Regions from separate parts of the Clostridium pasteurianum DSM 525 genome, predicted to be linked through region 2. Evidence: riboswitches for the same ligand, from Rfam matches in the RefSeq annotation. Region 2 holds a riboswitch; each other region holds the start of a gene.

Evidence for each region. Region 2 has a riboswitch for thiamine pyrophosphate ahead of thiC (phosphomethylpyrimidine synthase ThiC). Riboswitches for the same ligand answer to the same signal wherever they lie in the genome.
Region 1: another riboswitch for thiamine pyrophosphate. It lies ahead of thiW (energy coupling factor transporter S component ThiW); the one in region 2 lies ahead of thiC (phosphomethylpyrimidine synthase ThiC).
Region 3: another riboswitch for thiamine pyrophosphate. It lies ahead of thiT (energy-coupled thiamine transporter ThiT); the one in region 2 lies ahead of thiC (phosphomethylpyrimidine synthase ThiC).

The regions. Positions count from the first base shown of each region.
Region 1 covers NZ_CP009268.1:3,278,046-3,289,376, forward strand. The annotation lists gene CLPA_RS14810 (GMC family oxidoreductase) at 1-578, opposite strand, end outside; gene CLPA_RS14815 (UPF0158 family protein) at 1,431-1,901, opposite strand; gene CLPA_RS14820 (hypothetical protein) at 1,920-2,141, opposite strand; partial or broken gene CLPA_RS14825 (PDDEXK nuclease domain-containing protein) at 2,275-2,430, opposite strand; gene CLPA_RS14830 (hypothetical protein) at 2,712-3,140, shown strand; gene CLPA_RS14835 (DUF2200 domain-containing protein) at 3,103-3,453, opposite strand; partial or broken gene CLPA_RS22165 (ATPase) at 3,762-3,893, opposite strand; partial or broken gene CLPA_RS14840 (hydroxyethylthiazole kinase) at 4,119-4,536, opposite strand; gene thiW (energy coupling factor transporter S component ThiW) at 4,499-5,050, opposite strand; TPP riboswitch at 5,360-5,464, opposite strand; gene CLPA_RS14850 (hypothetical protein) at 5,678-10,063, opposite strand; gene CLPA_RS14855 (DUF6063 family protein) at 10,056-10,763, opposite strand; gene CLPA_RS14860 (hypothetical protein) at 10,763-11,331, opposite strand, start outside.
Region 2 covers NZ_CP009268.1:3,597,520-3,608,850, forward strand. The annotation lists gene thiC (phosphomethylpyrimidine synthase ThiC) at 1-1,099, opposite strand, end outside; TPP riboswitch at 1,223-1,322, opposite strand; gene CLPA_RS16235 (tetratricopeptide repeat protein) at 1,485-3,035, shown strand; gene CLPA_RS16240 (GGDEF domain-containing protein) at 3,186-3,695, shown strand; gene CLPA_RS16245 (EAL domain-containing protein) at 3,777-6,650, opposite strand; gene CLPA_RS16250 (alpha/beta hydrolase) at 6,916-7,797, shown strand; gene CLPA_RS16255 (AAA family ATPase) at 8,172-9,098, shown strand; gene CLPA_RS16260 (DUF58 domain-containing protein) at 9,398-10,228, shown strand; gene CLPA_RS16265 (transglutaminase-like domain-containing protein) at 10,791-11,331, shown strand, end outside.
Region 3 covers NZ_CP009268.1:2,782,265-2,793,595, reverse strand. The annotation lists gene CLPA_RS12730 (5-formyltetrahydrofolate cyclo-ligase) at 1-548, shown strand, start outside; gene CLPA_RS12725 (aminopeptidase) at 768-2,177, shown strand; gene CLPA_RS12720 (PHP domain-containing protein) at 2,276-3,109, opposite strand; gene CLPA_RS12715 (DUF4883 family protein) at 3,183-3,668, opposite strand; gene CLPA_RS12710 (tRNA threonylcarbamoyladenosine dehydratase) at 3,853-4,611, shown strand; gene CLPA_RS12705 (MTH1187 family thiamine-binding protein) at 4,788-5,093, opposite strand; gene thiT (energy-coupled thiamine transporter ThiT) at 5,109-5,777, opposite strand; TPP riboswitch at 5,848-5,946, opposite strand; gene CLPA_RS12695 (cation diffusion facilitator family transporter) at 6,001-6,855, opposite strand; gene CLPA_RS12690 (ABC-F family ATP-binding cassette domain-containing protein) at 7,173-9,086, shown strand; gene CLPA_RS12685 (DUF445 domain-containing protein) at 9,216-10,457, shown strand; gene CLPA_RS12680 (DUF445 domain-containing protein) at 10,571-11,331, shown strand, end outside.

The sequences.
Region 1 (11,331 bases), 320 kb from region 2:
TTATAATCTTCAACAATTGGGATACTCAAAACTTCTGACGTTGCTTCAGTCAAAGTGGCGATAAGTCCATTATTAGGAATCTTTTGCTGTCTAACATAGATGGGACCTTTTGTTCCACGTTCTCTGGAATTTTGTGTATTTCCCGTGTAGGTTTCATTCTGTATAAATAAGGAACGTACATTCTCATAACTCCATTGCCTTCCAACAAGCCTTGCCCACTCATCATAAAGGTTACGACTTCCTCTTACTGAAGTCATATAATTATGCTGTGAGCTGCCTCCAATTACTCTTCCACCAGATAATTTAAGCTGACGACCAACCTCTTGTTCTATATTAGACAGAGCATTAAAAGAAAGTTTATTATCATTAGCTAAAATGTCTGCTATTTCAATAGAAGGACTACTGTTTGTCATATTTGTTCCTGCTTCAAGAACAAGAACAGAAATCCTTTTATCATCGGTTAATTTTTTGGCGATTATTCCTCCAGCTGTTCCAGCTCCAATAACTATATAATCAAAAATATCATTTTCAGGATACTGATTTTTCACAAATACCACTACCTTTTTTTTACAATTCATTGTATTCGTGCCACAACTAAAAAGTGACTAACTAGTGGTAAATATGTAATTCTCACAAAAGATAAAAATGAAATTTCTGAAGAACCATCAGTTTCATCACATATTGTAATATGTTTGCTTTAGGAAACTGTAATTGGGTTTCTTTTAATTATGTTGCTAAAGATTATTTTGGTAATAAATAACTATACTCTGATTTACTTTTTGTTGAATAGTTATTTTTCACTTTGCCTTTTTATAAATGAAATTCCTTTATGGATTCAGAAACAATCAAAAATAATGTTTCATGCAATACTTCATTAATTAATGCGTTAACGATAAACTATCAGTTCCTGTTATATTTTTTTAGAATTCCAATAAAATAATTATTTAAATCATACCATGATTTATCCTTATCATCTATAAATTCATCAATATGCTTCTTTAAAAAAGTAATATTATATTCAATATAATCATTCAATTTATATATATTTTTACTTGTTTTTATTTTATCAGAATTTTCTGTGATAATCTATATATTAGCATACATCATTGTATAAAATTGTTTTCTGTAAAATAGGAGTAAAGCAAAACGCTACTTAAAAATTACTTTATTAAGCAGAAACTGTCGGTTCCTGCTATAGGTTTAGTAGAATTAGAGAATTGCTTCTCCAAGCCCCTTACAAAACCGTACTTAAGGATAAATAAAACTTTTTCATTCTCGTCAAATTAGCAAAATAAATTTAATGCTCTTAAATAATATTCATGACCCTCAGGGATTTTTGCGAACGTAGTGAGCTTACTAATAAATATATAGTTATAAAACTTGAAATATGATTTCATTCCTCTTAATATAAATGAGTAGGTTAGCCCCATTTATCTATTAATTTCTAATCCATTATCACTACACCAATCTAATGCAATTTTCTTGAATTTATCATCCTTAAATTTGTACCATTTCTTTTCTACATTAAATCTTATGGCTGCATCCTTAAATCTCCTAAAAGCTCCCTTTCCACTTAATGCATTTAATAGCTTATTGGATGTTTTATCATTATCTAAGGAATAACAAAATTGAACCATAATATTATACTCATTAATATCAAACTTGGATGGCAAAGAAATATAATTATCCCAATTTTCTTCCACGTCAATGGCAGCTTCAACATCATCTCGCTGCCATTCTAGTAGCTCCTCTAAATCATCTTCATCATAATCCTCAGCCATTCTTCTTGCCTCATCATCTATATAAATAATTTTACCTGTAACCTTATTATAATAATAGTTTCCCTCATCATTAGCTAATTCTATTGCTTGTAATACATCTTCTATTTTAACTTTTTTCATTTTTACATTCTCCTTAATTTAGAATGGTAGCTCATCATCAGAGACATCATAATTATCCGACTCTTCCACTGTATATTTTTCTCTATCTTCTTTAAACAAACCATAAGGTAATGCGTTTTCAGTAAAGCCAGCTATAAACTCCATTCCATATAGCTCTTTTAAATATTCTTCGTATTGTTCCTCTGACCATATTTCATCGGTATTATTTTTATGCTTTTTAGTTTTTTTCTTATTACTCATACTTATATGTACTATCTCCTGTTAAATTTCAACTTAATTTTATATCAAAAAAATTTTTTTTAAAGTGATTATTAATAACAAATTTTCACTCTTCCAATTCTTCCTCTAACTCTTCAATTGTAGGCAAGCTTCCTTTTAATTCTACAACCACATAGCATCTTAATTTTACATGATAAAATAATAAATCTAGATAATAATCCTCTCCTGCAACATTTAAATGATATTGATTCCCTATAAATGCAAAACCTGAACCTAACTCTAACAAAAACTTAGTAATTCTCTTTACTAACTGATTATGATACTGTGGTGTCAGTCCCCTAGGACTTCACAGTGGCTGCTTGTTAACAATTGCAGGGATGTCTGCAGGAAATCTACAGGTAAATACTGGGCTCCCGCGTACAATGTCTTGGAAAAAGATTGTTCCAAATAATAGAACGTAAAAATTACTGATATCTTATATGGTACTTTTTTTATTCTATAAATAAAATTTAGAAAAATTAGTTAATTAAGAGTATAATTATTATAAAACTTAGATTGCAAAATCATCTAAAACTATTTGGGGGAATATGAATGAAAATTTATAGATTATCTTCAGAACAGCTTAATAAATCCATGTCTAGAATATTTCTACGAACAATATCCTTATGTATACTAGCTTTAGTTATTGGGATATATATAAGTTCGAGAAGCGGTGCAGTAAGTATATTAACTTTTTTTAGTGTAATTATTTTTATATCTATAGTATTAACAATATCAATACAAAAAGGATTAAGAAAACAAAAAGAATCTTTGCTCACATATGAATTAATAATTTCAGATAATTATATAGCAAAAAAACAATTGAATTTTCCAATTATAGAAATTGAATACAATAGTATTTTTTCTATTGAAGAAATATCTAATAAAGGCTTGATTATAAAAGCCAAAGATGAAAGTAAGGTAATAGGAATACCTTATTATTTTATTTTCTTAATATTTTCTCCATTGTTTTACCTTTAGCTAACTCATCAATTAATTTATCTAAATACCTAATTTGTCGCATTAATTCATCTTCTATTTCTTCCACCCGATATCCACAAATAACGCCTTTGATGAGTGAAACATTCGGATTAATATGAGGTGCTTGCTTAAAGAATGTTTCTAAATTCACTTCATTATTTATTTGTTGTTGTAATGAATCTCTATCATAACCGGTAAGCCAAAAAATGATTTCATTTACTTCATTTTTTGTTCTTCCTTTTTTCTCTACTTTTTGTATATAAAGTCCATAGATATTTGAAAAAGACATTGTATAAATGCGTGTTCTCTCCATTTTGAAATTCTCCTTTTATAAAACGATTATACATTATACTCATACTTATACAAACAAATTGAAATGTTTCAGTAATATTTACCATTCTATGTCCTTGGAGGTCTAGGCTAATTTCTTAACTAATTCTTCTGCCTCTGCTATTTCCTACTTTCATCATTATTTAGAGCCTCTTTTATATTATTCTCAACAGTTTCTAAAGAATCATAACAGGATTGATTTATTGAAGCTAAAGTACCTTTACTAATATGCTGATTAAAAAGGTCTTCAAAAAATTCTTCCTGCCTGTCATAGGGAATAAATTGATATTGTTTTATGTTTTTAATAATACTTTTACCCGAAAGCGTAGTTTCTTGATTAAAGGATATACTATTTTTAATATAAAAATTTATAAGTTTTATAGCCTCTCATGCACATTTAATTTGAAGATTACTATCTTTCCATAACATCACCTCCAATAAAATTAACACCTTTATTATATAGTATAATCTAAAAAATGATTTATATAAACATACTTTTCTTTATTTTACCAAAACACAAGCCTTATGTTAAAAATAACGAGATATGACTGAAAATCAGATCCTTGCTAGCTGAATTTAAAGCATTAGCAAGCAGAAACTTCCAGTTTATCCTATAATGTCAGTCCCTATAGTGAGGGCTTGCCCGAACTTGCCAACATCAATTCCCTTTGCACTACTATTAGTACCCCAGATTACTTTTATCTCAGACATATTACCCTTAATGACATTGGGATGGCACTGTGAAATAAATTTCTTTGCATAATCTAAACGAAGACTGCTGCAGCCTACACCTACAAGGTCAATCACTTGGGGAATTTTTCTTTTAAAAGCTGTTTCACCTGAAATAAGCATAGATTCCATTCTAATATCCGTTATATTTCCAAGGTTAGCTGCAAAGGCTTTAAATCTCTGAAACCTCTAAAGGATGTTCAGCCATAATAGGTTTTGCACCAAGGGCAAGTATAATATTTGCACAATCATTTATTGAAATTGGATTTGTAATATAATGAATAAGCGGTTTTTTAAATTTAATATTCTTCTTTATTTCCAATAGGCTGTTTATCATATGCTTCTTCCCCCAAACTTCTCTGAATTTTTGCAAGCATACCTGACAGGCTTAATGCTTGTAAAAAAGCAAATGCAATTATTCCTCCAATAATTGTAGCCATAAAAAACAACGGAACATAGAACAGCCATGTAAGCCCTGCTCTCCCCCAAATAAATGTCATAACAGGATATGACATTAAAGCTCCTATAATACCAGTTCCTATAACCTCACCTAAAACAGCAAAAATCAAATTTCCTTTGGATGCTCTGTATAAAACTCCAGACAAGAAAGCACCAAAAACTGCACCAGTTAAAGCTAAAGGAGGAATTGCCATAACAGCCATTCTTAATATTCCAATCATTACAGCACAAAGCAATGCATACCAAGGTCCAAGAATAACAGCACATACAATGTTAATAACGCTGGACATAGGACACATTCCTTCAATTCGAAGGATTGGTGAAATTACAACCCCCATGGCCACCATCATTGCCATCATAATTCTTTTTAATAGCTTTGAGTTTCTTTCCATAATAAAAAACACCTTCCTAATAAATTTATTTTCTAAATATGTCATATAGAAAATAAATCCATCACGAAAGCATAATTACAGCATAACTAAACAGCAATTTCCTATATGACAACATCATAAAGTCGGTCGAAGCTCAAAAGCTTCCTCTCACCTTGAAACACAAGTTCCCTCGCTATTTAGTTATATTTTGCCATACAAGCTAAGGATGCTCCTCTTCAGCTTGTGAAAGATATACTCTTTGAAGCATAAAAAATGGAATATACCAAATAAGGCATATTCCATTTATACTCATAAAATAACTAATCAAACAGCATAAATCAAATATTTCCTTACGTCGGCATTATCCGAATCAAGTTATGGGTCGAAGCTTAAACTTCCTCTCAGCCTGCATTACAAGCTCCCCTTTTGAAAAAAATTATATCACATAATTTTCCTAAATTCAACACAATCTCCAAATCTTCTGTAGATTTACAGTCACCATCAGCATTGCGCTTATAAGTTCCCTTATATGGATTTTCGTTCGAATATATAGGTCGTTGTTTGTAATTTGCTCTTGGAACATTTATTGTCAGAACATCTTTTCCTTCAATACTTAATTTCTGTATATTCTCATCAATTAATAAATTTTTAAAACAATTTAATTTGCTCTTCTATTTTAAATCTTGATGCTATAATTTCTTCCTTTTCTTCCTCACCTTTCGCATGTTCACTTTTCAAGTATTTAACACCACTTTTAAGCTTAGAGGATATAAGGTTTAAAACATAAATATTATCAAATCTATTGTATATGGAATCCCCTCCAAGCCCTGTAAAACATATAAGTTGAGTATTGCTCTTTTTAGCAATGTCTATTAATGGTTTTAAAAGATGGGCAGAACTTGTTTGTGCGAAAGGATTATCCATTATAAGCACCTTGCCGCTTTCCTTTCTACTGAAGATATCACTATCATCTTTTCTCATATAGGATAATAAGCTTGATAATATTACAAATGCTGAAAGGAAACCCTCTCCCCCTGAATTTTTCGAAACTTCATCCCAAGAAATCTGTCTCTGTTTATCCTCTTCTATTTTGTATAATTTAATATTTACTGTTCCAATTCCAACAACTCCATCATATAACTTATTTATATTGATATTATTGCTGATAATATCCTCTATATCTTCATTCTGCTCTAAAGCTTTTATGCTTTGCTCTCTTATTCTCTCAATATATTCCTTTAACCTTACCTTATAAAGCTCTTTATTTTCTTCCCAAGCAGATACACTTATGTTTAGCATTTTTAATCTTTTTGTTCCAATAGTTATGGATGAATTGCCATCTATCTTTTCAATATTCTCATGAACATCTTTTATATATTCTAATATGCTCTCTAATATTTTCCCCTCTTCTTTTTCTATGAGTTCAATGTCTGCCATCAACTTTTCCATAATCAACCCATAAGAATTAACAACTAAATTAAGCTGCTCCTTAAACTCTCTTGGTTTTCCAATTAAACTCTTCAGCGTCTGAATTGGCTCCTTAAACAAGCTTTCCTGTTTAAATTCATCCTTTATCTCAGTATCAACAACTAAATTTGTGAGATTTTTTTCTCTTTCATTTTCTTGTGCTTTTACATTATTTAAGTCTCTTTTTAGTTTTCCTACAGCACTATCTAATTCATTTAAGTCTATGTTTACATCAACTTTATCTGTAACATTTAAATTATTAAACTCATTCAAGCTGGTTAAATTATTTTCAATTTTTGCTTTAACTTTATTAACATCTGACTTCTTACTATTAGTTTCCACAATCTCTAATTTCAGTTTTTCTATTTCTAGTTTAAAATTTTTATCTATTAATAAACTCTTTGTTTTAGGCTCTTCCTTATTAAACTTAGCTTTAAGCTTACCCTTTAAATCTTCTAATTTACTTACAGCAATACCATGTGCTTTATCAAATTTATTGTGTTCATCCTTTAAATTATTGTATTTTTCATTTTCTTTTTGAAGTTCATCTTTTAATTCAAACTCCTTCTGAGTATCAAAAGTTTCATTAGTATACTCAACTTCTTTTACTTCATATTTATCAGCTTTTAAAATAAGCTCGCTATGTATCCCATTAAATTCTTCATTAAGCTTATTTATTTTATTTTTTAATTCTTTTTCTGAACTTGTAATATCCTTTGTCAAGGCATTATATTCAGATATTAAATCTTCCCTATCCTTTTCAATTAAAATTCCTGATTTATAAATATTAAACTCTGCAAGTCCCTTTGAAGCTTTTTCTTCTTCAATATTATAAAAATTAATCGCACTGCTACATTCCTTTATTCCTTTTTCAATATCGCTTATTCTGCTTTCAGCTTTTTCTATTTGATTATGTATTGCACTTAGGCCTTCCAGCACTCTCGCTAAAGAAATTTTATTCTTTTTATACTTTTCATAGGCTTCTAAAAGTTCTTTAAACGCTTTTGCTTTATCAATATTTTTTTGAATATCCTTCTCTAAAAGCTGTACTCTTTCTTTATAATTTTTTATTTCATCCTTAATGCTTAATATACTCTTTTCTAAAGCAATTTCTCTTTCTCTTAATTCAGAAGCTTCCACTTTTAAATTGCTGATTTCTTTTTTTAACCCTTCGTATACCTCTAAAGTCAAAGCTGAATATTTTATTATGTTTCTTTTTTCTTCGTAAAAAGCGATATTTTCACTCTTTTCATTTATCTTTACTTGTACTGCTTGTGCTTCTTTAACTTTAGCATCTATCAGCTTTAAAAGCTCACTTTCATTTAACAGTTTATTATTAAAGGATATAAAAAAGCTAATTCCATTTAAATGGGCAATGTCTCCATTCATAATATTAGTACTCGTCTCAAGCTCTCTTCTATTTATTATTGATATTGGAGAAGAAGTAAATATATCCAAAAGCTCTTTTTCAAAAAGTTCAATTTCCTTAGAGTCCATTATTAAGGAGTATGGAATAAAAGGATTATCCTTTACAAGCTTTTCGTTCTTTTCTAATGGATACCCATTTTTCTTTAGCCATTCCATTCCGTAAATTATACTGATATCTTTTTCTCTAAGTTTTTCTTCTATATCCTTAGACAGCTCTAAAACTTTGCCGGTTTTAAGTTTTATGAGCTCACTATTTAAATTATCAAGTAACTTTTTTAACTTTGCTTCATCCTCTTTTAACATTTCTATTTTTCTGTCAAAAGCATTGATTATATTTTCATAATCAAAAACCTTATCTTCCTCAAAATCAATAAACTTAATTATTTCCTTTCTTCTCTCTATTTCCTCTTCTGCCTTTTCAAATTCGGAATTTTTATTGCTCAATTTATTTTTAACAGCAGAGCTTTTTGCAAAATTCCTTAATTTTTCACTTTCCTTGCTTTTTAATTTTTCTTCATTCTGCAATATTTTTTCGCTGATATTTTTTCTTTCTTTATCTATCGAATTGCCTTCATCACTAATTTCTTTATCAATAATAAGCAATCTTTCCTCATCAAAATATGCTTCAATATTTCTGAATAAATTAAAACCACATCTGCTGTTAAAGCTTTCCTCTAATTTATCAAAGGATGAAACTTCAGCTGAAAGACATCCTTTTCTCTCAGTTAAACTATTTATTTCATTTCTATTAATCTTCAATAAATTATTAATAGACTCCTTTTCCTCTTCTAAATTTTTATTTAATTGAAGCTTATCTAATTTTTGTGTTTTTGTAATTTCTAGCTCCTTTTGTAAAATTCCTCTTATAGTAAAACCTAGATTATTAATATGCGGTGCATTGTCTTCATTTTTTTTACTAAACACAGCTAATTCAATTTCATTTTCTTGGAGTTCTTTTGAAATTTTTTGATACTGTCTATGTATCTTTGCACACTCTAATATGTTTCCTTTTCTTATTAAACTATTTTTCCTACACTCACTTTCACTGACTAATTCCTGTTGTTTTATAATATCTGCTTCTAAAGTATCTATTTCCTCCTGCTTTTTATAAACTTTTATAGATTCTTCTTCATACTGCAGCTCTATAATTTTATCATTAAGACTTTCAATTAATTGTTCTAATGCTGCTTCTTCCTTTTCTTTATCTTCAAGCTTTTCTCTTAAATATGCTATTACATTTGCTATATAATTTTTTATCTCTTCTCTTTTTTCAGTAGTATGTATAAATTCCTCACAGCATGTAAGTATATCCTTAGACAACTCATTAAATAATTCAAGCTTTGCTTTTTTATCAATATTTGCTTTGTTCTGTCTGTACTGCTTAATGTAGCTGTCCAGCAGCTGCCTGTAATTATCAATTCTATCCTCATCAACCTTCAGTTTATTTTCTACAGCTGGCAAAAACCATTCTTTAACTAATCCATTGCTATCCTTAGATTTAGTAAAAAGTTCTGAGAGTCCTGATTCCTTAATGTTTATCTGCTTAATTATAGTCTCCCATTCCCTGTAATTAATCTTATATTCCTCTAACTTGTTAAAGTAATTTTTTGTGGTTACAGGATTATTCATATCATAATAATTAAACTTTAACTGCCTATCCTTTTTCAAAGCTTCAAACAAACTTTTGCAATTAGTAAAGCTCTTTATTATTTTTCTTTCATTTTTTTCTTCAACAATAGGGATACTGTTAATGTCATATTCATTTTTTTCTCTGTACTCATGAATAAAGTTTATAATATCCAATCTTTCTTTAGAGTTTTCATCAGAAGCAGCTTCCCTTTTTCTCACCATCATACCTGTTAATAAATAACCTGCTCCATCATCAAGCTTCCATTCTATTAATATATAAGTAGGAACTCCCGATGTAAAATAACTTTCAAAGGCTCTGTCTTTTGTGTTTCTATATCTTCTATTAACAAATGGAGCCATAATCATTTGCACAAGTACAGATTTTCCACCGCCATTTCTTAAATTAAGCATAGCATTTTCGCCATCTAAATAAAATTTTTCATCATCTATTTTCATAGTATTGTAATTATAATTCAAATTTACAAACCTAATTTTATTTATCTTACTCATTTATCTCTTCTCCTAAAGCTTTTAGCACCCTATTGTAATTATTTTTATTTAAAAGGTTCCAATCCATAAAACTATCCAGCTTTTTAGTTGTTTTAATCATATCATCGCCTTTAATATAGTAAATTAAACCTTGGCTATCCAAAAAATCTAAAATTGCATTTATAAAGCCTTCTTTTGTGGTCTTGGACATACTTTTCTTTTCACTGCTTTTTAAAGCTTCAAACCTCTCAAGTATATTTTCATAGGCAATTCCACTTTCTTCATTATTATGTGATCTTTCAATACCATCCTTTAATCTGTCAGTAATAATATTTAAAAATTCACCAACTTTAATGTACTCTCTGGATTTACTGGTAACACTTTGAGAATTATAAAACTCCACCAAAAGAGTTAATATAACAAATTGCGATAAATAATAATCCTTATCATTTGCTCCAGATTTACACAGTATTTTTTTAAGCTCACCCTTTGAATATCCTATAAAATCATTGTCTTCCTTTGGTATTAGGTATACTACTCCGCCGTATTTTTTAACATAACATTCTGAAGCTTCTCCCAATTCTTTAACAAGCTCAGTTACATTTTCATTTTCAGAGTAAATTTTGTAAAGCTCTTCCGCTCCTTCTTTCAGTTCACCATGCTTTAATAAATGATAAAATATTTTATTGCTTATTTTAATTTCTTCAGTAGTATATGCCATTATAACCTTAAGCCTCCTGACTTTATAATCTCTATAGAAATATCCGAGCATATGAAGTTTTTTATATCTCCATTTTCATTTCTTAAACCTTCTAATTTAATATCCTCATGGTCTAATATTTTTTCAACCTTTATCTTTGTTATTTTCTTAAAACTGTTATTAGCATCTATAATTTCTAAAATACTTTTATTAAGCTGAAATTCTATTTCTCCAGATTCAACAAAATTTTTTCTTTCTTCTCTTATTTCAGCTATATCTATAGTTCTATTTTTTAACATTTCAATAATCACTTCTCTGAATATCTCCACTGTTGGTATCAAAGTAATCATTAATGTTTCACTTTCCTTTATTAAAGAATTAATTTCCCCTAAAGAAATTTTATCACGTCCAATTGCCAGCTCTAAAAATATTTCTATTACACCTTTATACTTTTCCAGTCTTTCTAGCTTTTTCTTATTTTCAGCTTCAATTAATCCCTCTTCATCAAAGGAAATTTCCTCATTCTCTTCTATTTCAGCTTTTCTGATTACCTTTTGATATTCTAAAGCTTTATTTATATTGTAATATT
Region 2 (11,331 bases):
CAACAGCTCCCTTTATTCCCTTAGCTATATCTGCTGCATGTGCTGCAATCTTAAAGGCAATTATTCCTTCTTTCATATCTTCAAGAGATGGCAAACGCAAATGCTCTGCTGGAGTAACATAACATAAAAAGTCCGCTCCACTGGAAGCAGCCACTGTTCCACCTATAGCTGCAGTAATATGATCATATCCTGGAGCTACATCAGTAACTAAAGGTCCTAACACATAAAAAGGTGCACCATGACATAATTTTTTTTCAAGTAACATATTTGCCTTTATTTCATTAAGTGCCATATGTCCAGGTCCCTCTATCATAACTTGTACATTTCTTTCCCAAGCTTTTTTAGTAAGTTCCCCTAATGTTATAAGTTCTTTAACTTGTGCTGGATCTGTAGCATCCTTTAATGAACCAGGTCTGCAAGCATCTCCTAATGAAATAGTTATATCATATTTTTCACAGATATCTAAAAGTCTATCATAATATTCATAGAATGGATTTTCTCTATTATTTAGTTCCATCCATGCAAATAAGAGACTTCCACCTCTAGATACTATCTGAGTCAATCGTGGATTATTTTTAACCGCTTTTGCAGTTTCACGATTAAGGCCTGCATGAATTGTAATGAAATCCACTCCATCTTGTCCATGTTTTTCCACAACATCAAAGAATTCATCCACAGTTATATCTTGAAGTTCCTTATCACAAAATCCTATAGCATCATACATGGGAACAGTTCCAAGCATTGCTGTAGACATTTCTACAACTCTTTTTCTCATATTTTCAGTTTTTCCATAGTTAGATAGATCCATTATAGCTTCTGCTTTCATCTCAATAGCCACTTTAACTTTTTCTAATTCTTTTTCTATACTGCAACAATCTTTTGATATTCCCAAATTTACATTTATCTTAGTTCTAAGACCTTCTCCAATACCTTCTGGATCTAAAGACTTATGATTTTTGTTAGCTGGTATAACTACTTTTCCTTCAGCAATTAATTCTCTTAATTTTTCTACATCTATCTTTTCTTTTTCTGAAACAATATTCATTTCTCTTGTAATAATTCCTTTTCTTGCTGCATCCATCTGTGTTGTATAATTCATAATAGTACACTCCTTTATTTTTAAATTTAAAAAGAGAACAAACCTGATGCAGGATAAACATCAGGTTTGTTCTCTTTATGCGTATAATAAAAGCCTGCATAAAGCAAGCTTTGTAATTCTATAATATACAAACCCTTGCTTCCCTACGATGGTGTTAACCATATCAGGTTCATAGAGTTAGGATTTTTCCTTCTCAGCCAATTTGGCACCCCTAGCAAATAAATATTTTATTTTTAATAACATTATACTCCTAAAATTTATAATTGTAAAATTATTTTTCAACTTTATTAATGTACAAATATCAAGTAATAATTGAATTTACATCATTTTATTGTTATATTTTTAATATATAAAATTTATCAACACATTGGAGTGATTAATTGTTATGATTAACAGTGACAATGCAACTACCATAAATGAGATTTTAGAAAAACTTGATAAAATTAAATATGAAAATTCCATTAATACAATAAAATTTGGCAATAACTCTTATGAATTATGTAAAAAATTTAATCATACTATAGGTATGGCTGTTTCACTCCTAAGGGTTGGTGAAGCTTTAACCAACATAGGTAATTATGAAAAATCTCTATCCCTCCTTTTTGAATCTCTAAGTATATCAAGAAAAGAAGATATTTGTGATATACAAGTTTTATCCTTAATATATATAGGCAATAATTTGCTTAATCTAGGAGACTATGAAAAAAGCTTTGATTACTATAATGATGCAGAAAAAACTGCTTTAAAAATGTCTGTGAATAAAAATTACTACAGTAAATACAATTACAAATTCTATCTTGCAAAAACTTCTACTAATATAGGAGAAATCTATAAAAATCTTAAAGATTATGAAAATGCCTTTAAATTTTATAATAGAGCCCTTACCTTTGATAAAAAATTAAATTATAAATCTACCTTTGGAGTGTCCTTATATAATCTAGGAGAAATGAATTATTTAAGTGGAAATTATGATAAGGCAATATTACTTTTAAATAAATCCATTGAAATAATGAACTCTTTCAATTATAAATTAGTCTTACCAGAAGTATACAGAATATTAGCTCTTATATATGAAAAAAAAGGAAATTTTACAAAATCAAATGAATATTTTTGTAAAGCATTAAATATAGACCTAAAAGAAACTTTTTTATTTTACAAGATTAATATACTTTTAGATTACAGTGATTATCTTAAAAATAGAGGAAATCTCTCCCTGGCATTAGACAAGTTAAAAATTGCCTTTAATATATCTGTAGAAAATAATATTATTTTTAAAACCATAGAAGTGTGCAAAAAGCTTTTTAGTTTGTACGAGGAGTTAAAAAATGATGATAAAGCTTATGAATATTATAAGTTATATTTTAAATATCACGACAAATTAGAAAAAGTTATATGTACTCAGAGACTTAATAATATTAACTCAAAAATTAAACTCCAGAAATTAGAAGAAGAAAAACTTAACATAATGAAGAAGAGTGAAAATTTCAGAAAAAGATTTGAAAAACTCATAGAAAGTATTAAAAATATATCTATAATAAGTGAGCTAGGACAAAAAATTACTTCTACTTTAAATTTAGATAAAATATTGAATATTCTATGCAATAGCGTTAGAGATTTTATTGATATATCTATTTTTGGTATTGCATTGTATAATACAGATAATGAAATTCTTCAATATAATTATTATAGTGAAAATAATAAAATCATAAATGTTCCAAATGCATCTATTACCAGTAAATCAAATATAGCTGCCTATTATTTAAGAAATAGACAATTAGTTATAATAAATGATATAGAGAATGAATATTCAAGATATGTAGATAATCCAAATTATATTAATACTATATCAGCAAAATCCGCCATTTACTGTCCTCTCATAATGGATGATATCTTATTAGGAGTTATGACAGTTCAAAGTAGTATTAAAAGCCTTTAAGCCATTGGATATAGAAATGTTAAAGGTATTATCACCTATGCTTCAATAGCTGTAAACAATGCTATTAAATCTAACAGCCTTAAAACTGAAATTGACTACAGAAAGAAAATACAAAAGGAGCTTGAACAATTAAATAACAAATTATTATATATATCGGAAAATGATAGTTTAACAGGTATTCCTAATAGAAGAAAATTTGACAAGGTCATGAACATACAATGGGACCTGGCAAAGAAAAATAAATATAATTTATCTTTAATTTTATTGGATGTAGACTGTTTTAAACAATATAATGATAATTATGGTCATGTTCAGGGTGATAAATGTCTATCTTTAATCGGTTCCGCTCTTTCAAATTACATTGATAAAAAATATATAGCTGCTAGATATGGAGGCGATGAATTTGTAATAATTTTCCCAAAAGTTAGCTTAGGTGAAGTTTTAAACCTTGGAGAAAAGTTTAGAAAACAGATAGAATATTTAAATTTAAAGCATGAATTTTCAAACATCAAAAATATAGTGACCATAACATTAGGGGCAGCTTCTGTCATTCCCAATGAAAACATAACTATAAATGAATTTATAAGACAAGCAGATACGGCTTTATATCTGGCAAAGGAACGGGGAAGAAATCAAATAGCAGGTTATATTTTAAAATAGATTAATTAAGTAAGGACTTTTAAAACCTATATTGTATTTTAAAAGTCCTTTTATTAATACATGAAAATACTTATTTTTCTATTAAAATAATATTGTCTTCTTTATTATTTCATCTATGTTTTCTGCAGTCACTGGTTTACTAAAGATATATCCCTGAATGATATTGCATCCTTTTTGTTTTAATATATTGAGCTGCTCTCGAGTTTCAACTCCCTCTACTACTATTTCTATTTCTAGATTATGAGCAATATTTACTATACCATCTACTATAGCTTCCTGCTTTCTATTAAAATGAATATCGTCTATAAAGGATTTATCAATTTTCAAAGTATCTATAGGCATTATTCTCAAATAATTTAATGAAGAATATCCTGTTCCAAAATCATCTAAAGAAGTCCTTACTCCAAAACTTCTAAGTTGTTTCAGTATTTCCACATTTGTTTCAAGAGATTCCATTAAAACGCTTTCCGTTATTTCTATTTCTACTAACTCAGGTGATATACCAGTTTCTTCTATACATTTCTTTACACTTTCTACAAAATTACTCTGTTTAAGTTGTATTGATGAAACATTAACAGAAATACGTTTTTCACCATATCCTTTTTTTATCCATTCTTTATTTTGTTTAAAAGCTGTTTTCATAACCCATTCACCTATTTGTATAATAAGTCCTGATTTCTCTGCTACAGGTATAAATTCACCTGGAGACACAAAACCAGCCTCTTTACTTTCAATTCTTATAAGAGCTTCTGTTCCTATAATTTTACCAGTTTTTAATTCAACTTGCGGTTGATAACATAAATATATTTCATTATTATGAATGGAACTTCTAAGAATTTTTTCTATTTGTATATACCTATTTAAGCCTTTGGACATTTCTCCATCGTAAAATTCATATCTATTTTTTCCTGTCTCTTTGGCCTTGTACATAGCTGTATCAGCATTTTTTAAAATGGAATTATTATTCTTCCCATCTTTTGGAAACATGCATATTCCTATACTGCACGTTATAAATGCACGTTTTTTGTTAAATTCAAAACCATTATTAAATATATCTATTAAATTATTTACTATATCTATAATTTCATCTTTTCCACTTACATCTCTGAGCAAAATTAAAAATTCATCTCCGCCAAATCTGCAAACAGTATTTTTTTCATCAATAGTGTGAAAAAACTCATTTCCTATAGTCTTTAACAGTTTGTCTCCTTCATCATGTCCTAAAGAATCATTTACTCTTTTAAAATCATCTAAATCAACAAAAAGTACTGCACCCATTTTTTTATCTCTTTCATAGTTTCTCACTTCATTATCTAGTTGATCAATAAAGTTAGTCCTATTTGGAAGTCCTGTTAGTGTATCAAAATATGCTAGTTGTTTTACTCTAAGCTCAGCCTTCTTTTTTACCGTAACATCTGATATTATACCTGAATATTTTAAAATTCTACCATCATCATCTTTGATAACCTTACCTTTATTTAAAATCCATTTTATTTTACCATCTCCTGCATTTATTTTAACTTCTGTTTCAAACCAAGGAGTTTTAAGATTTATATGTTTTTTTATATCATCATATAGCTTTTTCTTACATTTAGGGAAAACTGCTTTTTCTATTAATTTTAGAATGTTATAATGCTCAGTTTGATACCCTGTTATATCATACCATTTATCCGAAGCAAAAAACCTACCAGTATTTACGTCATATTCCCATAAGGCATCATTAATACCATTTAATACTTCCTTATATCTACATTCACTTACTTCAAGAGCTTCTTTATTTTCAATCAATTCATCATATTGGCTTCTAAGTTCCTCTTCTGTAGCAGATAATTCTTCATACACTGCTGAAAGTTCTTCATAACTATTGTTAAGTTTTTTTATCATATTATTGTAGTTTCCTGTAAGCATTCCTAATTCGTCATTGGATTTATACTCACATAAAGAGTTTAAATCTCCCTTTCGCGCTTTATTCATTACATTTATTAAATATCCAATAGGTTTAGTTATAGATCTTGATGCAAAAATACTTATAAATACAGATAATATAAATATAAATGCTGCCACTGACATTATTATTTTCAGTTCACCATAAGCTGGTTCGTTCACTTCAGCTATATTTTTTGTGAATACAAAAGTCCATTTTAATTCTGGAATTGTTTTATATCCCATTAATTTATCTTTATTATCATAAGTATATACATCTAAACCATCATAAACTTTATTGCTATCTTTAATATTTCTCAAAATATCTATAAGCTTAGTGTTTTCGGATTTTTTACCTATCTTTTTAGAATCTGGATGAGCAATAATATTTCCATCTTTATCAACTATGTATGCATATCCAGTATCTCCATTTTTAATATTTAATATAAATTTTTGAAAGTAATCTATATATATGGCATTGGCATAAACTCCAATTATGTTATCATCTAAATCTTTTACTGGAGAAGATACTACCACTATTAATTTATTACTGGCTTTAGAAATTAATGTATTACTAATAAATGTTTTACCTTTTATAGAATCTTTAAAATATTCTCTATCAATTACATTAAATTTTAAAGCATTCTCCTCACTGCTGGCAATTACATTTCCATTTAAATCTATTACAAGTGAATGTTGAATTTCAGGGAAATTATCTTTATTTTCCTTAAGAGATTTATTTAGATTTAATACTTCTTTGGAATGATAAAATGAGTCATCTTTATTTCTTGATCTATTACTTAATACATTGATTATACCCAAGCTCTCTTTTGAGCTGTTTACCTCTCTTCTCTGTCCATCTATAACAGCTGCCAAAGCGCTACTATAGGCATTAGTAGTCTGTAATATATTTACTTTACTATTTGTTATAAGGACCTTAGATGTATGTCTATATATTAAAAAACTTAGTAAAAATAAAGGAATCAATGACAATAAAATCATCATTAACGGCAGTCTTGTTTTGATAAGCATTATTTCCTCCAAATTAGTTTGTTAGTTATAAATAATATTACATATAATTATACTAACTTTTTGAATTTTTTTCTAATAATTTTTCAATTATAATCCACTGTATTTAAAATTTGTCATAGACAATTATTTAATCATATAATTTATTTTCGTATATCTATAGACATTCTTGAATAATAATGTTATATTATATATAATACATATATGAATACTTGGTTTTATTTAAATACAATAAAATTAAAATATTTATAACTTGAGGTGATTATATATGGAAATAAAAGAATTTTATCATGATGCTATAGATGGAACTAAATTATTTTTTAGAGAATGGATTCCAAATGGAGATATAAAAGGTGTTTTATGCATAATACATGGTCTTGGCGATCATAGTAACTGGTACAGTGGATTAGTAAATTATATTAATAAGAATAAATTTGCCGTAATAGCCTTTGACCTCAGAGGACATGGAAAATCAGAAGGAAAAAGAGGTCATACCCCTTCTTATGAAATTTTTATGGATGATATAGATATATTATTAAATTTTGCAAAAAAACATTTTGGTAAAGTACCTACATTTTTTTACGGTCATAGTTTTGGAGGAAATCTAACATTGAATTATGTACTGAGACGCAAGCCAGATATTAATGGAGTTATAATAAGCAGCCCTTGGCTTAGTCTGTATTCAGATCCACCTAAATCTAAACTGTATTTTACCTTTTTACTTAACAAAATATGGCCATCATTTTTAGTAGATAATATAGTTAATGAAGCTGCGCTATCTCATAATCCCGATATCCTTCAGGCTTATTCAAATGATCCATTGACCCATAGCTGTATTTCAGCCAGGCTTTTCACTACTGCATACAGAGCAGGATTATGGGCTATAGATAATGCTTCAAATTTTAATGTTCCATTATTATTAATTCATGGTGATTCAGATAAAATAACTTCTTCAGAAAAAAGTAAACTTTTTGCTGAAAAAGTTCCTAATAACTTGTGCACTATTAAAATCTATGAAGGACTATACCACTCCCTTCATAACGAATTATGCAATAAAAAGATATTTTCTAATATAGGTGAATGGATTAGTAAAACTGTATCTTCTAATATAGGAGCTGCAAATTCTATTTCTCATGAACTGCACTCTTAAACTTTTTATGTATATATTAATTTTTAAAATAGACTCCTTAAATAAAAAAACAGTAAAATTTCTGTAAATTTAAGAGGTCTATTTTTGTTACGTGATATAATTATATTGAAGCAAGTTTCTTAATTCAGGTAGGGGTGCTTTTACCCCATCTAAATTTTAGAACTGCAAATACATGGCTTACTTGGCGTTGAACTCCCACTTGAAGAAATTGGAGACTTACGCCAAGTTAGTTAGGTGAAACAACATTGTTACTAAAAAATTTTTATACATAAGATAATTTACTTAAATAAATTATCTTATGTATAAATTTTGTTTACATCAAACTGAAAATAAATTTGTAAAATTTCAAGGAGGGAATACACTTGATAAAAGACATGGAAAAAGTCATAGAAAATATATCAAAAGTTGTAATTGGAAAAGAATCTGTAGTTATAGATATATTAAAGGCAATTTTAGCGGAAGGACATATTTTAATTGAAGATGTACCTGGTGTTGGCAAAACTATGTTAATAAAAGCTCTAAGCAAAAGTATAGATTTAAGTTTTAATAGAATTCAATTTACTCCAGATATATTACCTTCTGATATACTAGGAGTTTCTATCTATAATCAACAAGCACATGAATTCAATTTCAAAAAAGGTCCAATTTTTGCAAATATGATCTTAGCAGATGAAATAAATAGAACTTCTCCCAAAACTCAAAGCGCATTAATTGAAGTTATGGAAGAAAAACAAGTCAGTGATGGTAATAATACTTACCTTTTAGATTTACCTTTTATGGTAATGGCTACTGAAAATCCATTAGAATACTCTGGAACTTTTTCTCTTCCCGAAGCCGTTCTAGATAGGTTTCTAATTAAATTATCTTTAGGCTATCCCTCAAAGGATGAAGAAATAAAAATGTTATCCACTTATAAAACTAAAAATCCGTTAGATAGTATATTTCCAGTAATAAATTTAGAAGAATTAAAACTTCATCAGAACAATGTAAAAAAAGTAAATGTAAGTCATAAAATATTAGAATTCATAGTTGATATAGTTAATAAAACAAGAAATTGCGACGAATTACTCCTGGGAGCTTCTCCAAGGACTTCTATTGCACTGCTAAAAATATCTCAGGCAACAGCCTATATAAATAACAGAAACTATGTAACTCCAGATGATATAAAAGAAAATATAAAAAAAGTACTTTCCCATAGAATAATAATATCAAAAGAACACAGATTTAACGGTACTAATACATCTGATATTATTGATAGTATTATTAAAAAAGTATCAGTACCAGATATTAAGTATGCATGATAAAATTTAAATTTTCTTTTATAATAACTTTATTTTTACTTATAATAGTTCAATATTTCTATGGGAATCAAATAATTAACTCTTTATTATTAGTATTTTTTTTAATTTTAGTATTTTCATTGTTATCATTAATTTTCTTGAGAAACTATATATCTATTGATTTAAATTACTCAGAAAAGCAAAAATTTTTCACTGATGAAAATATTAAAATTTTATTACATATTCATAATAGAAGCCCTTTTTTATACCCTAATATAAAATTTTCTTCTGATTTTTTTAGTGAAAAAACTCTAACTTTAATGCCTTTTAAGAAAGTTAATATGGAGCTAAATTTTAAAGTAAATACTAGAGGATTTTATACTTCCACAAATTGCTTTTTTAAGGCAAATGACCTATTTTTAATATCTTCTAAAAAATTAAATCTTAAAAATGAATTTACTTTAACGGTATATCCTAAAAATATGCAATTACCCTTAAACATTGAGAAGCTTGTTGATAGTTCAATCAGTTTGTCTAGTAACGATAAAAATTTATATCCTTCTGATACCTATTCATATATTGACAAATTTACAGAAGGAGATAATTTAAAAAATATACATTGGAAATTAAGTGCTAAAAAAAATAATTTATATATAAAAAGATTTGATACCTCAGTAAAAAATGATGTTTATATTTATATGGACATGACAGACTGCTTACTCTTATCTGATACTTTTGATAATATAACAGATGAAACTTTAGTTTCATTTTCACTATCTATAATTAAATATCTATTATTTATGCATAAAACCATTTATTTAAATATAGAAAATTTAGAAAGTACAGTTTTTCAATTGGAAAATGATAATGATTATAATTTAGTTTTATCTTATTACTTAGAACATAAGAGTTTAGGAAAAGGTAACTTTTTTAACAATATTCTAGAAAAAGAATTAACAATTATGGAAAATCATAAAACTATTTTTATTATAACTTATACAATATCACTAAAAAGTATAGAAATACTTTCAAAAATATCAGCTAATTGTGAACTCTTAATTATTTTTACACTGATGGATGTTCCACCTACTATAAAAAATCTTTTATCCAATAATAATATAAAAGTAGCATCCATAATATCTGGGAGGTGATATATTGAAAAAAATTTATATTCCCATAGCTATAATAAATATTATACTAATCATTATTCTAATCAATAAAGCTTATATTGTTACAAATATTTCCTATAAAAATATAACACTACTATTTATAATGACCTTATTAGTATTTGAATTCATATCCTATATTGTAAGCAATTACAAAAATATTTCTATACTATTATTGATTTTACTTTTAATGTCTATTGCATATATATTTATTTATAAATATTCTGATTTAACAACATTTTTCAGTAATTTATTTAATTTGGGATTAAAAATAAACACATTGACTACAACTAGTTCTAAGGTAGATTTTTCATTAATTTTTCCATTTTATATTTTAATAATACCTTTACTAACATTCTTTTATATCATTCTCTCTAAGTTTAACCTAGGCATAGTAATAATATTATTTAATACAGTTATATTATTATTATATTACTTACTAGGATTTAATAAGGAGACTATGTATATTTTACCTGCATATATTTTCTTAAATTTTATAAACTTAAACTTATTTAAAATTAACACTATACAAATTAAAAAATTCCAAATGAAATTTATTGTTATCTATTATTTAATTATATGTATAACTTTTTCTAGTATTATATATTTACTTGTTCCTTTTACCGCTGACAAGAGCACAAATTGGCTTCAATATAGATTTAATGACATATTGCATATTAACAAAAATATTCCCTCTGATTTTGCTACTATTGGTTTAAATACTTCTAGTACCTCTTTTCTCGGAAGTAAATTGCAGATAAACAATATTAGACTTTCCCTTCTAAAGGGTGATGTACCTAAATATTTAAAGACAAAAGTTTACTATGACTATAATTATAATAGATGGATAGAAAATAGATCCTTACCTTCAATAAAATCTAAACAATCACTAAATGTAGCTAACTTAATGCCGAAGGGTGAATTTGCTGAAAGAAATATTAAGTATAATAGAGAGAAAGAAACTAAAATTAAAACTATTTCAATTGAAACATTAAATGATAGTTTTGATGACGTAATGATATCTCCTAACTATATTACAAAAGTAGCTTCACCTAAAACCTCAAATATATATATGTATAATAACGAAA
Region 3 (11,331 bases), 820 kb from region 2:
GAGAATGTATAGCTAAAAGAAGAGAAGAATTATCCTTATCAGACAAAAAAGAAAAAGACAGTGCTATATATGAAATAATAACTAAAAGTAAGGAATTTATTGAAGCAGAAGTTCTATTTATCTATGTAAGTTTTGGTAAGGAAGTGGATACACACAATATAATAAAATACGCTCTTAATTTAGGTAAAAAAGTCTGCGCTCCAAGGGTTATCAGTCGCTTAAGTGGAATGAAAGCACTTAAAGTAAATGATTTAGAAGAACTTGAATTGAGCAGCTATGGAATTTTAGAACCAAAGGATACAGCAGAAGAAGTAAAGTTAGACGATATGGATTTGGCTATAATTCCAGGCTTGGCTTTTGACTTAAAAGGAGATAGAATTGGCTACGGTGGTGGTTTTTATGATAGGTTTTTTTCAAATAAAAACTCACGTGTAAAAAAAATGGCTTTAGCTTATGGATTTCAACTATTTGATAAAATTCCTATAGAAGATCACGACATGTCTATTGATTGTATAGCAACTGAAAATGCTTTGAAAAGTATTAGATAGTATATATTAGGTAGAATAGTACATAAGTATAGTAATGATTACATTGCTATATCTATTTTAGCATATAGAAGTAAATTCTTTATATGATAGATAATTAATTTAATACTTTGTTATAATAAAGTGTTAGAATAATAGCTGTACAGGGGTGTATAGTTGCTCTAAATTTAGTGGAAGTACCAATTCCACTAGATAAAATTCATTGAACTGGGAGGGAATGTTATGTCAGATAAAAAGAGTGATTTGGAAAAAAACTATGAGTATGCATGGCAAAAGTATTCTCAAGGAGATTTAACTAAAATATTTGAATTGGCAGATAGATATAAAAATTTCATATCTATATGTAAAACTGAAAGAGAGTGTATTGCTGAATTTATAAAACTAGCAAGAAAACAGGGCTATTCAGATATAAATGATATTATAAATGATGGTAAGACATTAAAAGCTGGAGATAAAGTATATGCAAATAATAGAGGAAAAAGTTTGGCTTTGTATGTAATAGGTAAAGAACCTTTTGAGAAGGGATTAAAAATATTAGGAGCTCATGTAGATTCACCAAGAATGGATTTAAAACAGAATCCTCTTTATGAGGATACAGATCTGGCAATGCTTGAAACTCATTATTATGGTGGAATAAAAAAATATCAATGGGTTACTATACCTCTTGCAATACATGGAGTAATAGTAAAAAAAGATGGAGAAATAATAAATGTAATTATTGGAGAAGATGAGTCGGATCCAGTCTTTGGAGTATCAGATCTCTTAATACATTTATCTCAGGATCAGCTTAAAAAATCTTTAGCTACTGGTATTACGGGAGAAGATTTAAACATACTAGTTGGTAGTATACCATCATCAGACAAGGATATAAAAACTAAAGTTAAGTACAATATACTTAAAATTTTGAATGAAAAATATAATATAAGTGAAGAAGATTTTGTATCTGCAGAACTGGAAGTTGTCCCTGCCGGAAAGGCCAGAGATTATGGTTTTGATAAGAGTATGATTATGGGGTATGGTCAAGATGACAGAATATGTGCCTATACTTCCTTTGAAGCTATGATGGATATAAATGAAACTGATAAGACCTGCGTAACAATACTAGCTGATAAAGAGGAGATTGGGAGTGTTGGAGCTACTGGTATGCATTCAAAATTCTTTGAAAATGCTACGGCAGAAGTGGTGCAATGTGCCGGAGATTATAATGATATAAAGCTTAAGAGAGCTCTTGCCAATTCTAAAATGTTATCTTCCGATGTAAGTGCAGCTTTTGATCCAAACTATCCTTCTGTTATGGAAAAGAAAAATACAGCTTATCTTGGAAAGGGTGTTGTGTTTAATAAATATACAGGAGCAAGAGGGAAGTCTGGTTGTAATGATGCTAGGGCTGAATATTTAGCTGAAATAAGGGCTATGATGGATAAGCATAATGTTTCCTGGCAGACTTCAGAACTTGGCAAGGTGGACCAAGGTGGTGGTGGAACTATAGCATACATACTTGCACAATATGGCATGGATGTAATAGATTCCGGAGTAGCACTTTTAAATATGCATGCTCCTTGGGAGATTTCCAGCAAAGTAGATATTTACGAAACCCAAAATGCCTATAGGGCTTTTCTGATAGAAGCCTAATTATCAGTGAATTTTAAAAACTTCTGAGTGTGTATTTTAAAATGATTGAAACACATTCAGAAGTTTTTTTATAAATATACAGGATATCTACATAGCATCTATTGATTAAATTTCTTAAGAAATTTTTCTATATTATAAGAATCCAAATAAACAGAACCTAGAGTACCATGTTTTGTATCAGCTTTTTCACCACTGTGAAAATCAGAACCAGCAGTTATTAATTTATTATAATCTTTAGCTAGTTTTAATAGTCTTTCAGTATCCTCAGAAGTGTTAAGGGGATAAATGGCTTCTATTCCATCAAAATCAAACTTCAGTAACTCCTTCACTGGAGTTTTTTTCGCCAATACAGGATGAGCAAGTACAACAATGGAATTTACAGATCTGAGTAATTGTATCCCCTCTTCTAGTGGAAGTTTTTTATTTGGAACATATGCCGGGCTTCCTTCATTTATAATGTTTTTAAAAATATAGTCTATAGTATAGTTGTATCCAGCATTTATTATAGCTTTCGCAATATGAGGTCTTGCCACTACGCCATTTGCACTTTGGAGAACCTTTTTATAGTCAATGTCTATATCAAAAAATTTTTTTAGATTACTTGTTATAATTTCAGCTCTTTTTACTCTATAATCAGTTAAATTCTTTAGAAAATCCTGAAAATCACTGTTATTAAAAGAATCATCTTTAAAATAAGCAAGTACATGAATGCTTTCATCATTGTATCGTGTTGAAAGTTCCATACCAGGGATTACTTTTAAATTTAATTTATTGCCTGCTAGGACAGCTTTATTAATACCTTTTGTAGTATCATGATCAGTAATTGCCATAATATCTATATCTTTAGTCTTGGCTAAAGTTACTAACTCTTCTGGAGAAAGTTTTCCATCGGATTCTGTTGAATGACTGTGAAAATCACCTTTAAAATACATTAATTAAATCACTTCTTTCCTATTTTACATTAGAAATATTATATACTAATAATGATAATAATGAAATAGTGTTTTAATCTCTTGGAATGGAGTATTTACAAAGTGAAAAAAGATTATAGGATACAGGTATATTCTCCATACTGATATAATCTTTATTATAAGAGCCATCCCAAGGATATACAGATATATATTTTTCATTAAATACTTCTATGACATACTTGTCCGTTTTAAATGTAAAATAAATTTTATAAGTGGGCTTTCCTGGTAAGTCTTTTGGTTTACTTATGAAATCCTTTCTGCTGAGATAAAAAATAAAATTTTTAACTGTATCATTTTGATCTTTAGTAAGAGTATGTTCTCTATAAAAATTAGTGTCTAGTATTATTCCTAAAAATGAATTTTCAAATTTCATGTCTCTAGTAAGCAAATTTGTATAATAAAAATTATAGGGTTTTTGACGTTTTAAAAGTGAGGTGGAATTAGCATCAAGACTACAGCCTGTAATACTTAAAGTAAGAACAATTATAATTCCTATGTAAATTAATTTATTAACTTTCAATGCTATTACTCCTTTTGTAAGTATTCTCTAAATTAAAATATGAAAATATTAGAGTTTTTATTACAATATTAAATTTTAAAAATTAAAATAGTTATTTTGAAGATAATTATAGGTGTGATATAATTTAGTATGCTAATGTTTTATGAAAGTTATGATTTTTATTTATAAAAGGAGAGATATTTAAATGCCACAGCATTCTTTGTCAAGAACAGAGCTTTTGATTGGAAAAAAATCTTTAGATAAATTAGAAAATAGTAAGGTAGTAGTGTTTGGTATAGGTGGTGTAGGAAGTTTTACAGTAGAAGCACTGGCTAGGGGAGGAATAGGTAAACTTGTACTCGTAGACGATGATACAGTTTGTTTAACCAATATAAATAGACAGATTCATGCTACCTTTAAAAGTATAAGTAAACCCAAGGTAGAAGTTATGAAGGATAGGATACTTAGTATAAATCCTAGATGTGAAGTGACAATACATCAGACCTTTGTAAAAGAAGATAATATAAGTGATATTATTGGATTAGATACAGACTATGTAGTAGATGCTATAGATACTGTATCATCAAAAATATCATTAATATTATGGTGTAAGGAGCATAATATTGAAATTATAAGCTGTATGGGTACAGGAAATAAACTGGATCCAACTAAATTTCAGGTTACAGATATATATAAGACAAAAATATGTCCTTTAGCGAAGGTAATGAGACATGAAATGAGAAAGAGAGGAGTAAAGTCTTTAAAAGTTTTATATTCTGAAGAAATTCCCTTAAAGCCTAAAGAAGATGAAGTTATAACTTGCAAGGAAGGCTGTGTGTGTACTGGAGGAACAAAAAAATGTCTTGCTAAAAGACAGATACCTGGGAGTATATCTTTTGTACCTCCTGTAGCTGGGATGATAATAGGAGGAGAAGTTATAAAGGATATAATAGGGATTAGTTAATTTTATATTTTAAGTGATATATAATGGGAACTGAATTTTATAGGCAGGTATATGCTTGTTCTATGAATAATCCAGAAAAGCTGTATGATTTTTAGTTATATAAATTTTTGCAGCTTTTCTAGATTGACAAATCTCAATAATTAATTTATGAGAAAAATGTACTATGAAAAATAATTTTAGCTGCTTTTTCTGTTTTTATGATGCCTTAATTTATCTTCTATAGTTAATCCAGTTTTTTTCTCATCTATTCTGACTACGGTTATTACTCTTTCACTGCCAACTTCAAAGGGAATTCGGTGAACTTTTTTTATAAGCTCAAAGACTTCATCATATTCACCTTCAACGGTGGTACTCATAGCTCCTATTTCATATTTTAAGCCGCTATTCTTTATATAGTCAATGGCTGCGTCTACCTGCCTATATAGTTCTTCTTCTGAAACAGCGGGAACTAAGGGCATAACGGCTATATCTGCAATTACCATATATTATCATCTCCTCTATCTGTAAACATTATTTTTTTCATTTTTACTTAACATACTTATTGGTAATAATGCAATTAAGAATACACAAATTATACCATCTGTAAGCATAAATGTGCCATTTACAACTAAAGAATAAATTATTGGAGACATTTCCTTTGGAGCAAAACTTCCAAAGAATACTACTCCAGATATAAAATGAAATATAAATTTTGCAAAAATAGCAACTATGGCTCCAATTACTTTTTTAGATTTAAAGTATCCAGCCAGACCAAGTGCCATGGATGGAAGGGGATAATCAAACAGCAGTTGTATAGGATGAAGTATATAAGGATCTAAGAATAAAGTAATTATTCCATGGAGGAACCCTGTTAAAAAACCAATCTCTGGACCATATATCAATGCTATTATAAGTATAGGTACTAGGCTTCCAAGGGTTACACTGCCGCCTTGGGGGAAATGATACAGCCTAAAAATTTGAAGTACTGCAGATAAAGCCAGGGCTATCCCGATCCTAGTAGTAATTTTAGGCGTTATCTTAATCCTTTTGATTTTTATGAATACAAAAATTAGAATTAGTACGCCTATTAAAGTGATTATAGCTGTAGGATGCTTCAGTATCTCAGCTAAATTTTGCGTTAATGAAAAAACTTTAACAGGAAAGAGTTTTAAATTAAAAAAATTCATGTGAAAACCTCCTATAATAATTTTACTAGGAGACCTAATGTCGTTAAAAGATTAAATAATATAATAAAGGGCTAAAGAAAAAATGCTTTCCTACGCTAGAATTATCTAGATCAGGTCTGAGGGTTAATGAACACCATTTCTCAGCCATTAGGCACCCCTAGCTAATTTGTAAATTATGTTCTTATAAATTATATTACAATAGCAAGAGGTTTACAATATTGTTTTATTGATGATATGGTTCCACATGAATTAGTGTGTTAGAATCAGGAAAAATAGTTTTTATGTCCTTTTCTATGAAATTGCATAAATTATGAGCTTCTATTAAGGAATAATCTGAATCTACAAGCAAGTGAAGGTCTATTTCACGGGTATAGCCACTTTTTCGTGTTCTAAGTTTATGATAAGATTTTACTTCGGGATACTTTTTTATAATATCTAAGATTTTACCTATATCTTCAGAAGATAATCGACTGTCTACTAGATCTTTCATGGATTTTTTTACGAGACTTATAGATGTTTTTATGATTAAAGAGGCAACTATGATAGCTGAAATTGAATCAAATATTCTTAAACCAGTTATTTTTAAAACTATAAGACCTGCAAATACACCAAAAGAAGTAAACACATCAGTCAATAGATGTAGGGCATCTGCTTCTAAAGCAATGGATTTTTCTTTTTTTGATATTCTCAATATATTAAGAGAAATTATGAGATTAATTACAGTGGAAATAAACATAATTAGTAATCCAGAATGTATATTTTCTATGGAGGAACCAGAAAAGAGTTTATTTAAAGATTCATATACTATAATAATTCCGGCAAATAAAATTAAAAGGGCTTCAACAAAACCAGATACATTCTCATATTTACCATGACCAAAAGGGTGATCTTTATCCTCTGATTTGCTAGCTTTTTTTATAGAAAAAAAAGCTATAAGGCTAGCAATTAAATCAATAGAGGAATGAATTCCTTCTGATATTACACTTATGGAGTTCATAGATATTCCTGCGGAAATTTTAAATATAACCAGTATACTATTTGATGCTATAGATAAAAAAGCACCATTTTGTTTGTTCATTTTTATCTCTCCAGTTATAATTATTTCAATTGATAATAGAAACAAAATCATTATGTTTTATTATATGTGATTATATAAGAGTTGTTCACAAAAAAATATTTATATAATTATTGATTATGATTGTCAATTGATATTGAATGGAAATTGATTTTGCAGTATTCAGGTAAACTAATTGAATTTATTTATTACGTAAAATTATAAAAATGAACATAATTTTAAAAGACTTACTCTGTATATATAAGTTTGTTATAATTAAGAAAGGTATAATAATATTAATATAAAATTTGATATGGATTATACGGAAAGGAAGATACTAGATGAATTTAATATCTCTTGAGAATATAAATAAAAGTTATGGAGAAAAAATATTATTTAATGATATTTCACTTGGAATAAATGAAGGACAAAAAATTGGATTGATAGGAGTTAATGGTACTGGAAAATCTACTCTTCTAAAGATTATAGCTGGAATAGATACTGCGGATACAGGAAAAATTATAAAAAAGAATAAATTAAGAATAGAGTATCTGTCTCAAAGTACAAATTTTACAAAGGATGATAGGGTTATTGAAGCTGTTTTTAAAGGTAATTCACCAATAATGATATTATTAAGGGAGTACGAAAAAGTTGTGGAGAAACTCTCTAAAAATCCTCAGGATACTATACTTCAAAGTGATTTCAACAGACTTTCAGAAAAAATGGACACATTAGAGGCATGGAACATTGAAAGTGATGCAAAAACTATTTTGACAAAGCTTGGCATAAACAATTTTGAAGACAATGTAGAAAAACTGTCAGGAGGGCAACGAAAAAGAATAGCATTGGCAGGGGCTCTCATATCACCTTGTGATTTACTTATATTGGATGAACCTACTAATCATATAGATGATGAAACTGTAAGCTGGCTGGAAAACTATTTAAATGGAAGAAAAGGATCAGTAATTATGATTACTCATGATAGATATTTTCTTGATAGAGTTGCCAATGAAATATTGGAATTGTATAAAGGAAAATTATACAGCTATGAGGGAAATTACAGTAAATATCTTGAAAGTAAATTGGATAGATTGAGTAAAATGGAAGCTAAGGAAGAAAAGAGACAAAATCTAATAAGAAATGAGCTTAAATGGATAAGAAGAGGTGCAAAGGCAAGATCTACAAAACAAAAAGCCAGGCTAGATAGATTTAAATCTTTAACAGATGAGAATATAGATATAAGCAATGAAAAAGTTGAAATATCAGTTGGAAATACAAGACTTGGGAAAAAGATAATAGAAATTGATAATATAAGTATGAAGTTTCAGGATGAAGTTTTGATATCAGATTTTAGCTACATAATAGGTAAAGAAGATAGAATAGGTATAGTTGGACCTAATGGTATGGGAAAGAGTACTTTTTTAAATATAATTTCGGGAAAATTAAAACCTGTTTCGGGCTGTGTAGAAATTGGTGAAACTGTAAAATTGGGATATTTTTCTCAGGAATACAGAGATATAGATGAAAGCTTGAGGGTAATAGATTATATAAAGGAAACAGCAGAATATATGCGTACATCAGATGGTACACTTATAAGCGCATCGCAAATGCTGGAAAAATTTTTGTTCCCAGGTGTTTTGCAGTATAGTCCTATATCTAAACTTTCTGGTGGAGAGAAGAGGCGATTATATCTTTTAAAGGTATTAATGGATGCTCCAAATGTATTACTCCTAGATGAACCAACTAATGATTTGGATATAGAAACATTAACTATATTAGAGGAGTACATAGAAGAATTTACAGGAACTGTTATAGCTGTATCCCATGACAGATATTTTTTAGATAAAATAAGTAACAAGATTTTTGCCTTTGAAGGAAATGGAAAAATATTAGAGCATACAGGTAATTATACAGATTATATTAATTTTCACAATACAATTGATGAAGAAAAAGATAGCAAAGCAAAAAAGCAAGTTAAACAGGAAAAAGAGCATAGAGGAAATAAAAGGGGCAAGATGTTGAAATTTACTTTTAAAGAGCAGAAAGAATATGAAGAGATAGATAGTAATATATCCAATACTGAAAGTACTTTAGAAGAAATAAATAAAGAGATAAGTAAATCCTCTAGTGATTATGTTGTCCTGCAGGAATTAATGAATAAAAAAGAGGAAACAGAAAATTATTTGAATTATCTTTTAGATAGATGGGTGTATTTAAATGATTTAGCAGAAAAGATTAATAATAAAAATGGCTAGAATATTTTTATATAGTTAATTTGATTTATTTATGGTTAAAATAAAAATATGTGATAAATTTTTTGATGAAAATATAGAAAAACATAAAAATTAAAGTGGTGATAAATTTTGCATAAAAAAAATAGAAGGTTGGCAAATTTACTTCTTTTAATATTTGCTATTGGTTTTCTAATTTCCTATGCATTTAAGGATAATTTTGCAGCTGAACTTATTTCAAGATGCTGTATGGCGGCACTTATAGGGGGACTTGCAGATTGGTTTGGAATAACAGCTATATTTAAAAAGCCCTTTAATATGAATTGGCCGGAGTTTTTATTTAGAACGGATATTATAAATAAAAACAGAAATAGAATTGAAGAAACTATTATAGATACAATAGAAAAAGAGTTATTGAGTAAAGAGAAAATAAAAGATGAACTAAAAAGCTATAATTTGGCAGGAATTATAATAAGATTCATAAAATCTAAAGAAGTTGATGCAGCATTAATAAAATCTATTGATGAATTTTTTCCTTATAAAGATAAGATATTTAAAGGTGAGAACAGTTTAATATATGATTTTGCTTTAAATTTTTTAAAGAATATTAAAATAAGTCCATTATTATACAAGAGTTTCTGCTGGGCTTCTATTAGAGGTTATGATGATATATTTATAGACAAAATTATTGACTCAGCTGTTACTATTTCTAAAAAGGAGGATATAACTGAATTTCTAGAAAAATTATATAAAGATGCCTTAAAAAATTATGAGAAAGATAATATAAATAGAAAAATTACAAATAAGATGATATTAAATTATATATTAGATATATCGCCAGACAGTGCAGCTTACAGTATTCAAAAGAAAATAGTAAAGACTTTAAATAATATGAAAAGTTATGATGATAAAAATAGAATAATATTAAAGGATAAATTGGATACTTATATATTAAAATTTAATAATGACACAGAATTTATAAATAGAGTTGAAAATTATAAATTGGAATTTTTGAATAAGAATAATTTTTTAGAAGAAAAAATCAATAAAATTTTAAATGATTATATTATTGAAAACTTCTATAATAATAAATATTTAATTAAAAGTTTCAAATTGCAAAAGAGAAAATTGATATTAAAATTTCTAAAGGATAAGGAAAAGGTCAAAGAGATTGATAGGACTATTAAAAGTATATTATTCAATATTATTGATGATAAATATAGTTATATAGGAAATTTAATAAGAGAAAACTTAAGTAAATATAATAATGAAGAAATTGTAAAAACCATGGAGCATAAGCTTTCAGAAGATCTTCAGATCATTAGAATAAATGGTTCTATAATAGGAGGATTAGTGGGATTATTTATATTTTTATTGACATTTTGGATAAAATAGTTTTTATAGAGCCTGTGGAAACAATTAGTATTAGGTAAATTAATTTAGTAGTGTGTCAATTGCCATTAAATCAAATTTAAGGATAATTCCTAAAAGATGGGGAAGTGGTTTAAGTGAATTATAAGAATAAAGCAAATATTACTTTACTCTGTGTATTTTTAGTTTTTATAGTAACTTTATTTTTAAGATATTTTTATGGAAATATTTTTATTTTTAATTTTCTTTTTATAGTAATGGAGGCATCTTTAGTAGGTGGAATTGCAGATTGGTTTGCTATTACTGCTATATTTAGTAAACCCCTTGGTATATCCTATCATACAGAACTTATACCTAGAAATAGAAAAAAAATTATACTTGGAATTTCAAATATGGTAGAAAAGGAATTATTGACTAGTGAGGTTATAAATAAAAGAATTTCCCAAGTAAAAGTAATTGATAAATTAATTATATTTATTGAAAATAAAAAATACAGTATATTAAAATATGTGGAGAAATATATTAATGACTATATTTCTAATCATGGTAAAGATACGCTAATATATATTTATAATAATCTAATTGAAAAGCATATAGAAAAGTTTAGTATAACGGATAATATAAAGCTATTAATTAAAGAAATAGAAAATAACCAAAGCGAAGAAAAAATCATTGATTTTATTATTGATGGGGCTATTAAAATATGTGAAAGAGAAAGAACTAAAGATTTTATATACAGTAAGCTAGTAGAGTTAAAAGAAAAAAAAATTAACAATTTTTTTTCAAAATTAAGCTTTTCAATATTTGAAAAAACAGACAGTGTAAATTTTTTAAGTGCTGCTTCTAGTATTCAAAATGGTATTATTGACAGTTTTTTAGAAATGAAAAATAAAGATAG